DNA from 2 places in the Ectopseudomonas mendocina genome. Region 2 is predicted to be linked to the other one. Evidence: riboswitches for the same ligand, from Rfam matches in the RefSeq annotation. Region 2 holds a riboswitch; the other holds the start of a gene.
The links. A riboswitch is a leader RNA that binds a small molecule or an ion and turns the genes downstream of it on or off. The one in region 2 is predicted to bind cobalamin.
Positions count from the first base shown of each region.

Region 1 (4,477 bases), 1.9 Mb from region 2:
CGAAAAATCGGTGCGCGCCGCGTCGAACAGCGCCAGCGGCAGCGGGTCGATGTTCTCCCAGTCGTACAGGCCATCGGCGGTGCCGTCGGTGGCGGCGGACAGGTCGGTGCTGGGGAATACGCGCGCCAGCTCGGCGGCGGTCACACCACTGCCGGCCAGCTCATCGCCGCCCTCGACCACGTACGGGTAAGGAATGTTCTGCTGGCTGCGGCCGACTTCCACGCGCAGGGTGAAATCGTTCATCAGCGGACGCAGTTGCTCCAGCAGGTATTTGCGGAAGGCCGCCGGCTGGGTCACGGTGATGGCGTAGGTGCCAGGCACCTGCACCTTGGCGTAGGCGCGCACGGTGGTCGGCACCTCGCCCTGGCACAGGTAGGTCAGGCGCAATTCGGGGTAGCGGAACAGGCAGTGCTCGCTGGCATCGGGACGGATGCGCTCCTTGAGGTAGCGTTTGAGCGCGTGGCTCAGGGCGCCAGTGGCCTCCTGGTGCAACGCGGCGAGGCGATCGACGGCCTCTTCGGGCGTGAGGGCAACGATGAAATCATCTGAGCAGGCTTTCACTGTGCATCTTCCTGACTGAACGTACGCGCCTATCTTGCCTGCATACGGTGACGAAAACATAGCGCGACAGGACTCACCACCCGACGGCCGAGACTAGACTTGGAGCTACTCGTCGGAGGTCATTACCATGGTTCGTCCAATCCTTCTGCTGCTGGCTGTCGTTTCCTGCTTCAGCGTTCAGGCAGGTGAGCTGGACGGTCACTACCGCGCCACGCTCGACGGCCTGCCGACCGTGCTGATTCTGCGCCAGCAGGGCAATCAGGTTGAGGGGCAATACGTTGAGAATCAGACCCTGCGCCTGAATCTGAAGGGCCACTACGATGGACAGGTGCTGCGCGCCGAGATCAGCGATCCACAGTCCGGCCTGCTGCTGGCCAACATGAACGCCACCTACGCCAATGCCATGCTCAACACCAGCATCGCGGCTCGCAACCCACGCAACGGCGAGGTACTGGAACGTCAGACACTATTCCAGCGCGAAGCAGCAGCCCCCCCACCTGCAGCAGGCGTTCAGGATTCGGCACTGGTCGGCACCTGGGTGCACGAGAAGATCATCAACAGTGGCGGCGCCAACTTCGCTTCGTTCAACACCGTGATGACCCTGCAGTTGAACGCCGATGGCAGCGTCACGCAGTGGAGCCGCTCGGCCGGCGGCGGCAGCGACTGGAGCTACGACAGCCCCGGCGAGGTGCAGTACAGCGGCCAATGGCGCAGCCAGGACGGCATGCTGATGGTGCGCCTGGCAGGCGCCGCCGATTATCAACCCGCTGCCTATTACCGCTTCAGCGACCAGTATCTGGTCACCGAGAGCAATACCGGCAAGATGATCTGGCAGCGCCGCCGCTAAACGACTGGGTCAGGCCGCCTGGTGCAGGCGCACGTTGAACAGCGGCCCCTGGCTGAAACGCGACAACGCCTTGGCACCGGCCAGCACGCCCAGGTCGATCAGCGGCTCGATCAGGATCACGCTCATGTAAGCCAGGCCGAAGCTGCCCACTGCTGCCAGGTTTTCGCTGGAAAAGCCGTGACCGTAGAAGGCCCAGAACGCGACCCAGGCGACGATGCCACCCTGGTAGGCAGTCGACAGTGCCAGTGCCTGCTTATAGGAAAGATCGACGTAGGCGGTACCCGGCGCAACGATGCGCTTGGCCAGCAGGCTGATGCCCCACAACGGGATCAACAGCGTGGTGACGTTCATGCCGTACTGCGGCAGGTCGAACTGGGCGAACAGCAGCCCCTGCAGCAACAGCCCCGCGGCCAGGCCGATGGCAGCAGCACCGGCACCGAACAGCAACAACAGGGTAGAACCGAGGATCAGATGCACCTCGGAAACACCCACCGGGTGATGCGGGAATACTTCGAAGAAGCAGAACACCAGGGCGGTGGTCAGCAGGCTGCGCAAAGCCAGGGCGGCGACACCACCGTTGCTGCGGACGCTGTCCAGGGCGAGTTTGGCGGTCAGGCCGAAAGCGGTGACGGCCGTTGCGTAGCTGAGGAGGATCTTGGCGCCTTCGACGACACCGGGTTCGATATGCATGCGAGTTCCTTGTTCGCGCCCACCGCGCGACGATTCGGATGAAGGTTGGGCGAAACGCCCGTTGTCGATGGCAGGTCTCCTGGCTCACGGCTTGGCACTCCGCCCGCCTTCCCGACCGAAGTCAGTGGCATGAGGGCATCGTTCGCCGCTTACAGTTGCGGGGGCAGCCAGGGCATTGGCGAGATTCGCCGCACCCTGTTCCCTTTTCATCCGCGTCACATGCGTGCACGCAGAACCATCGAGCGCAAGATTACTCGCCTGCTCGGCTAAAAAACAGCGTGCCTGGCCATCCGCTCTCGGCTCTCGCTCAGGCCGGCAACGTCACCACCGCCATGGTCACCGAAGCCTTGCTGTACAGGCGCTTCTGGCCGCTCTCCTCGCCGAACACCTCGGCCTCAACCACCGTGGCCTGGCGCCCGGCCTTGAGCACCTCGGCGCGGCAGAACAGGCGCGTGCTACGCGCCGGGCGCAGGAGGTTGACCTTGAATTCCAGGGTCAGCACCGTCTGCCCTTCGGCCACCAACGTCGCGGCGGCGGCACCGGCAGCATGATCGGCCAGAGTGGTCTGCACACCAGCATGGATGAAACCGTTCTGCTGCAGGTGGCGCGGCAGGATATCCAGCGCCGCCTCGACCCACCCTGGGCCGCAGTCGGTGGCACGAATGCCGAGATCCTGGATGAAATTGGCGTCGGCGAAGCCTTGCTCAACCAGCTCCCGATAACGCGGATGAGCGTGCATGGCGAACCTCCGATCAGGCCAGGTGCGGCGTGCTACGCGCCAGCAGCGCCTCGACGTCGACACCACGCGGCAAGGTGCCGTAGACCCGGCCACGGCCCTCCAGACGGCTGGCGATAAAGGCATCGGAGACGGTGGCGTTGCCCGCTTCCAGCAGCAGCTTGGCCTGCAGCGCCACGGCCATGTCTTCGGTGAGCTGGCGGGCGCGGTACTGGATATCGGCGGTATCGCTGAAGTCGGCCTTCAAACGCTGGATGTGCGCCTTCAGACGGGCATCACCGTGGCCGTCGCCCAGCTCGGCGAACAGCGCATCGAGCACGCCCGGTTCCTTGGACAAGGCGCGCAGCACGTCCAGACACTGCACGTTGCCCGAACCTTCCCAGATCGAGTTGACCGGCGCTTCGCGGTACAGGCGCGGCAGGATGGTTTCCTCGACGTAACCGGCGCCGCCCATGCACTCGCTGGCCTCGTAGATCATTTCCGGCGCACGCTTGCAGATCCAGTACTTGCCCACGGCAGTGACGAGGCGGGCGAACTTGTCTTCCTGCGCGTCATGCGAGTGGTCGAGCGCACGCCCCATGCGCATGCACAGCGCCAGCGCGGCTTCGCTCTCCAGCGCCAGGTCGGCCAGCACGTTCTGCATCAGCGGCTGGTCTGCGAGCAGCTTGCCGCCGACCTGGCGGTGTGCGCAGTGGTGCGCGGCCTGGGTCAGCGCCTGACGCATCAAGCTGCTGGAGCCGACCATGCAATCGAAGCGCGTCATCGCCACCATCTCGATGATGGTGGGCACGCCGCGTCCTTCCTCGCCAAGCATCCAGGCGAAGGCACCGCGGTACTCCACCTCGCTGGAGGCGTTGGCCCAGTTACCCAGCTTGTTCTTCAGGCGCTGGATGTAGAACGCGTTGCGCGTGCCGTCAGGGCGGTGACGCGGCAGCAGGAAACATGACAGGCCCTTGTCTGTGTAGGCCAGGGTAAGGAAGGCATCACACATCGGCGCCGAGCAGAACCATTTGTGGCCAACCAGCTCGTAGCCCTGCCCCGGCCCGCCGAGGCCGATGGGATAGGCGCGGGTGGTGTTGGCACGTACGTCGGTGCCGCCCTGCTTCTCGGTCATGGCCATACCGATGGTGACGCCGGTTTTCTGCTCCATCGGTAAATTGCGCGGGTCGTACTCGGTGGCGAGGATCTTCGGCAGCCACTGCTCGGCCACGTTGGGCTGCAGGCGAATGGCAGGCACCGCAGCGAAGGTCATGGTCAGCGGGCAGCCGCTGGCCGCTTCGGCCTGACTGTGCATATAGGTCAGGCCGGCACGGGCGACATGCGCGCCAGCGCGTGGGTCTGTCCAGGGCAGCGACGGCAGGCCATGCTCGACGGCCGTGCGCATCAGCTCGTGGTAGGCCGGGTGAAACTCCACCAGATCGATGCGATTGCCGTAGCGATCATGACTCTTGAACACCGGCTTGTTCTCGTTGGCGAGAAAGCCTGCCTGCATCAAGGCGCCGCCGGCCAGCGCGCCATAGGCGCTCAGACGCTCGTCGGCCCAGGCCCCATCATAACGACGAGTCCACTCCTGCAGCGGCAGATCGAGGCGGTAGAGGTTGGTGCCGTCCAGGCTCGGCACCTGGTTGAACACTTCATGTGTT
Region 1 is NZ_CP027657.1:1,219,147-1,223,623, forward strand. Features, by position in the region: gene amn (AMP nucleosidase) at 1-561, opposite strand, end outside; gene C7A17_RS05695 (hypothetical protein) at 689-1,408, shown strand; gene C7A17_RS05700 (energy-coupling factor ABC transporter permease) at 1,418-2,098, opposite strand; cobalamin riboswitch at 2,151-2,353, opposite strand; gene C7A17_RS05705 (PaaI family thioesterase) at 2,406-2,837, opposite strand; gene C7A17_RS05710 (acyl-CoA dehydrogenase family protein) at 2,851-4,477, opposite strand, start outside.
Region 1: it holds a riboswitch for cobalamin, as region 2 does, so the genes downstream of both, C7A17_RS05700 (energy-coupling factor ABC transporter permease) here and C7A17_RS14555 (TonB-dependent receptor domain-containing protein) in region 2, are expected to answer to the same signal.

Region 2 (4,477 bases):
CCGTTGACGCCGCTGCTCGACAGCGCCAACACGCCGGACGAACTGCGCCGCCTGGCCGAAGCGGACCTGGAAACCCTCGCTGACGAACTGCGCCAATACCTGCTCTACAGCGTTGGCCAGAGCGGCGGGCACTTCGGTGCCGGCCTCGGCGTGATCGAGCTGACCATCGCCCTGCATTACGTCTTCGACACCCCCGATGACCGTCTGGTGTGGGACGTCGGCCACCAAGCCTACCCGCACAAGATCCTCACCGGTCGTCGCGAGCGCATGGGCAGCCTGCGCCAGAAGGACGGTCTGGCCGCCTTCCCGCGGCGCAGCGAGAGTGAGTACGACACCTTCGGCGTCGGCCACTCCAGCACCAGCATCAGCGCGGCGCTGGGCATGGCCATTGCCGCCCGCCTGAAGGGCGAAAAGCGCAAGAGCGTGGCGGTGATCGGCGACGGCGCACTGACTGCCGGCATGGCCTTCGAAGCGCTCAACCACGCCACCGACGTCGGCGCCAACATGCTGGTGATCCTCAACGACAACGACATGTCGATCTCCAAGAATGTCGGCGGCCTGTCCAACTACCTGGCCAAGATCATCTCCAGCCGTACCTACGCCAGCATGCGCGAGGGCAGCAAGAAGATCCTCTCGCGCCTGCCCGGCGCCTGGGAAATCGCGCGCAAGGTCGAGGAACACGCCAAGGGCATGCTGGTGCCCGGTACCCTGTTCGAAGAACTAGGCTGGAACTACGTCGGCCCCATCGATGGCCACGACCTGCCCACCCTGCTCGCAACGCTGCGCAATATGCGCGACCTCGACGGGCCGCAGTTCCTGCATGTGGTGACCAAGAAGGGCAAGGGCTTCGCCCCTGCCGAGGCCGACCCGATCGGCTACCACGCCATCACCAAGCTGGAACCGGTAACCCCGGTCGCCGCCCCGAAGAAACCCAGCGGCCCGAAATATTCCAACGTGTTCGGCCAGTGGCTGTGCGACATGGCCGAGCAGGACGCGCGCCTGGTCGGTATCACCCCGGCGATGAAGGAAGGCTCGGATCTGGTGGATTTCAGCGAGCGCTTCCCCGAGCGCTACTTCGACGTCGCCATTGCCGAGCAGCACGCCGTGACCCTCGCGGCCGGCATGGCCTGCGAAGGCGCCAAGCCGGTGGTGGCGATCTACTCCACCTTCCTCCAGCGCGCCTATGACCAACTGATCCACGACGTGGCCGTGCAGCACCTTGATGTGCTGTTCGCCATCGACCGTGCCGGCCTGGTCGGCGAAGACGGCCCGACCCATGCCGGCAGCTTCGATCTGTCCTACCTGCGCTGCATCCCCGGCATGCTGGTGATGACGCCGAGCGACGAGAACGAGATGCGCCGCATGCTCACCACCGGCCACCTGTTCGACGGTCCTGCAGCGGTTCGCTACCCGCGCGGCACTGGCCCCAATGCAGCGCTCGATGCTGGTCTGGAGCCGTTGGAGATTGGCAAAGCCGTGGTACGCCGCCAGGGCAAGGGCGTCGCCCTGCTGGCCTTCGGCGTGCAACTGGCCGAAGCCCTGCGTGTGGGTGAAACCCTGGACGCCACGGTGGTCGACATGCGCTTCGTCAAACCGCTGGACGAAGCCCTGCTGCGCGAACTGGCGGGCAACCACGCGCTGCTGGTGACCATCGAGGAAAACAGCATCATGGGCGGCGCTGGCAGTGCGGTCAGCGAATTCTTCGCCGCCGAGAACCGCCAGGTGCCGATGCTGCACCTGGGCCTGCCCGACTACTACGTCGAGCACGCGAAACCGAGTCAGATGCTTGCCGAGTGCGGCCTCGACGAAGCCGGCATCGAACGCGCGGTACGTCAGCGTCTGGATTTGCTTCAGGCCTGAGCATGAAGCCCGCTCATCGTTGAATGAGCGGAGCTTGCTTGTCATTCATATGCGTGCGCACTAAGGTTCGCGCACTTCATGTTCCGCCAGGGTGCGCTGCGCAAGCAGTGTTAAACGGGAAGCCGGTGCGCTCGTCATGAGCAATCCCGGCGCTGCCCCCGCAACGGTAATCGACTGCACGCGCTGAGCGTGCGCCGCGTCCAACAGCCACTGGGGCAACCTGGGAAGGCGGGCGCGGGTCGAGAGCCCGGAGACCGGCCAAGGCGGTGCGACTGGTGTTGCGGAGGGCAGCACGGTCAAGCGCCGCCCTGCGCGCTTGCTCCTGCCCTCCTCGAAAGTCTGCCGACCTTTGAGGAAAGAGAATGAAACTGTCCCGTCTGGCGCTGGCCATCGCCGTCATGCCCGGCCTTGCACTGGCCGCAGAGCCTTATACGACCGAGCCTCTGGTGGTCACCTCCGGACGTCTGGCCGAACCGCAAGCGCAGGCTACTGCGGCTACCACCGTCTTCGAGCGGGACGATATCGAACGCCTGCAGGCCAGTAGCGTTACCGAGTTGCTGGAGCGCGTGCCAGGTCTCAGCATCGTCCGTACTGGCGGTGTCGGCAGCCAGACGGGCGTGTTCCTGCGCGGCACCAGCACGGCACAAACCCTGGTACTGGTCGACGGCCAACGTATCGCGGCCGCCTCCAGCGGCACCAGCAGCCTGGAGTTTCTCGCCCCCGATCAGATCGAGCGTATCGAAGTCGTACGCGGCGCCCGTTCGGCGCTCTACGGCTCTGACGCCATTGGCGGGGTGATCCAGATTTTCACCCGCCAGGGCGATGGACTGGGTCTCAAGCCTTACGCCCGCCTGGCCGCTGGCAGCGACAGCACTTACCAACGCAGCCTCGGTCTCTCCGGCGGCGACGAACGCACTCGCTTTCATCTGGGCGCCGCTCTGGATGAGACAGCCGGTATTGACGCGACCCGCGACAGTTTCGGTGCCAATGGCGACGACGACGCCTACCGCAATCGCTCACTCAGTCTGAATCTTTCGCACCGTTTCAACGACGATCTACAAATTGGCTTCAGTGCGCTCGAACAGCGCGGACAGGTGGAATACGACGATGTCTTTACCGGGTCTCTGCCGACTACCGACTTCTTGCTCAGCAGCATCTCTGGCTTCCTCGATGCACGCTTCAACGAGGTATGGAGCAGTCGCCTGGAACTGGGTCATAGCGAAGACAAGCGCGACAGTGGCAACGATCAGCCAGGCGGCACTATCAGCCAATTCAATACCTATCGTGACGCAGCCAATTGGCTGAACACTCTGACACTCAACGAAAACCACCAACTGCTGCTGGGGCTGGACTGGTATGAAGATCGAGCGCAGGGCACGACGGATTTCGTCGAGGACTCACGCTGGAACCGAGCGGCCTTCGTCCAGCATCGTTATACCGGAGAAACGTTCTCGACCGAGCTGGGAGTGCGCCACGACGACAACCAACAATTCGGTAGCGAGAACACCTGGAACGCAGCATTGACCTTGCCCCTCAACAATGCCAACGACCTGATCCTGTCGTATAGCGAAGGTTTCCGCGCGCCGACCTTCAACGACTTGTATTACCCGGATTTCTGCTTTGGTGGCATGTGCTTTGCCAGCGCCAACCCCGACCTCGCCCCGGAACGTTCCAAAAGCTACGAACTGCAGTGGCGCAGCCGCTACAGCGACACGGGCTCCCTGCAGACGTCCGTGTACCGCACCGAGATCGAGGACGCCATCGTTCTGGACGAGAACTTCATCCCGCAGAACGTGCAGACAGCACGCATCAATGGCTTCGAAGCAGCCGTACAACAGGAACTGTTCGGTTGGCAGGGCAATCTCTCTCTGGCCCTGATCGACCCACGTGACCGCGCCAGCGGCCATACCCTGCAGCGCCGCGCCAAACGCACATTGAGTCTGGATATCGACCGCCGTTTTGGTGACGTCTCGCTCGGAGCCGGCTGGCGTGCGCTCAGTGGTCGCTACGACGATGCCGACAACGAGATCGAAATGAGTGGCTACGGCCTGCTCAGCCTCCGCGCAGCCTGGCAGGCCAATGAGGAACTGGGGCTTAGCCTGAAGCTGGATAACCTGCTGGACAAGGATTACGCAGAAGCCACCTACAGTACACCCAATGGCCGTTTCGGCTACAACAGCGCAGGGCGCACCGCACTGCTGGCCGTAACCTGGACACCGCAACTCTAATGTTGATGCGTACCCCCTCGTAGAGCGTACTCGGCTTTGGCTTCCTGCGTCGCTCTACCTCCTGCATCCATGCAGCCGTCGCGAAGCAGTACGCCGTAACGATTCGCCCTGTAGGGTGTGCCACGCGCACCGCCTGGAAGCGCTACCGCGCCCCAGCCATTCGCTCACACAACTGCTCGATGGCGCCCAGCATCTGCCGACTGGGCCGCTCCAGGCCCTTGTCCGGCACCGCCCATACCTGCCCCAGGCGCACGGCATGCAACTGCGGCCAGGCCTGCCAGGCGCTAAGCTCGGCGTTGCTGCCGCCAAGTATCACGTCCGGATCACGCGCCAGCACAGCCTCCACGCTGACCTGTGGCGCCGGTTGCGGCAGGTCGGCGAACAGGTTG
Region 2 is NZ_CP027657.1:3,108,123-3,112,599, reverse strand. Features, by position in the region: gene dxs (1-deoxy-D-xylulose-5-phosphate synthase) at 1-1,860, shown strand, start outside; cobalamin riboswitch at 1,933-2,137, shown strand; gene C7A17_RS14555 (TonB-dependent receptor domain-containing protein) at 2,223-4,088, shown strand; gene C7A17_RS14550 (cobalamin-binding protein) at 4,231-4,477, opposite strand, start outside.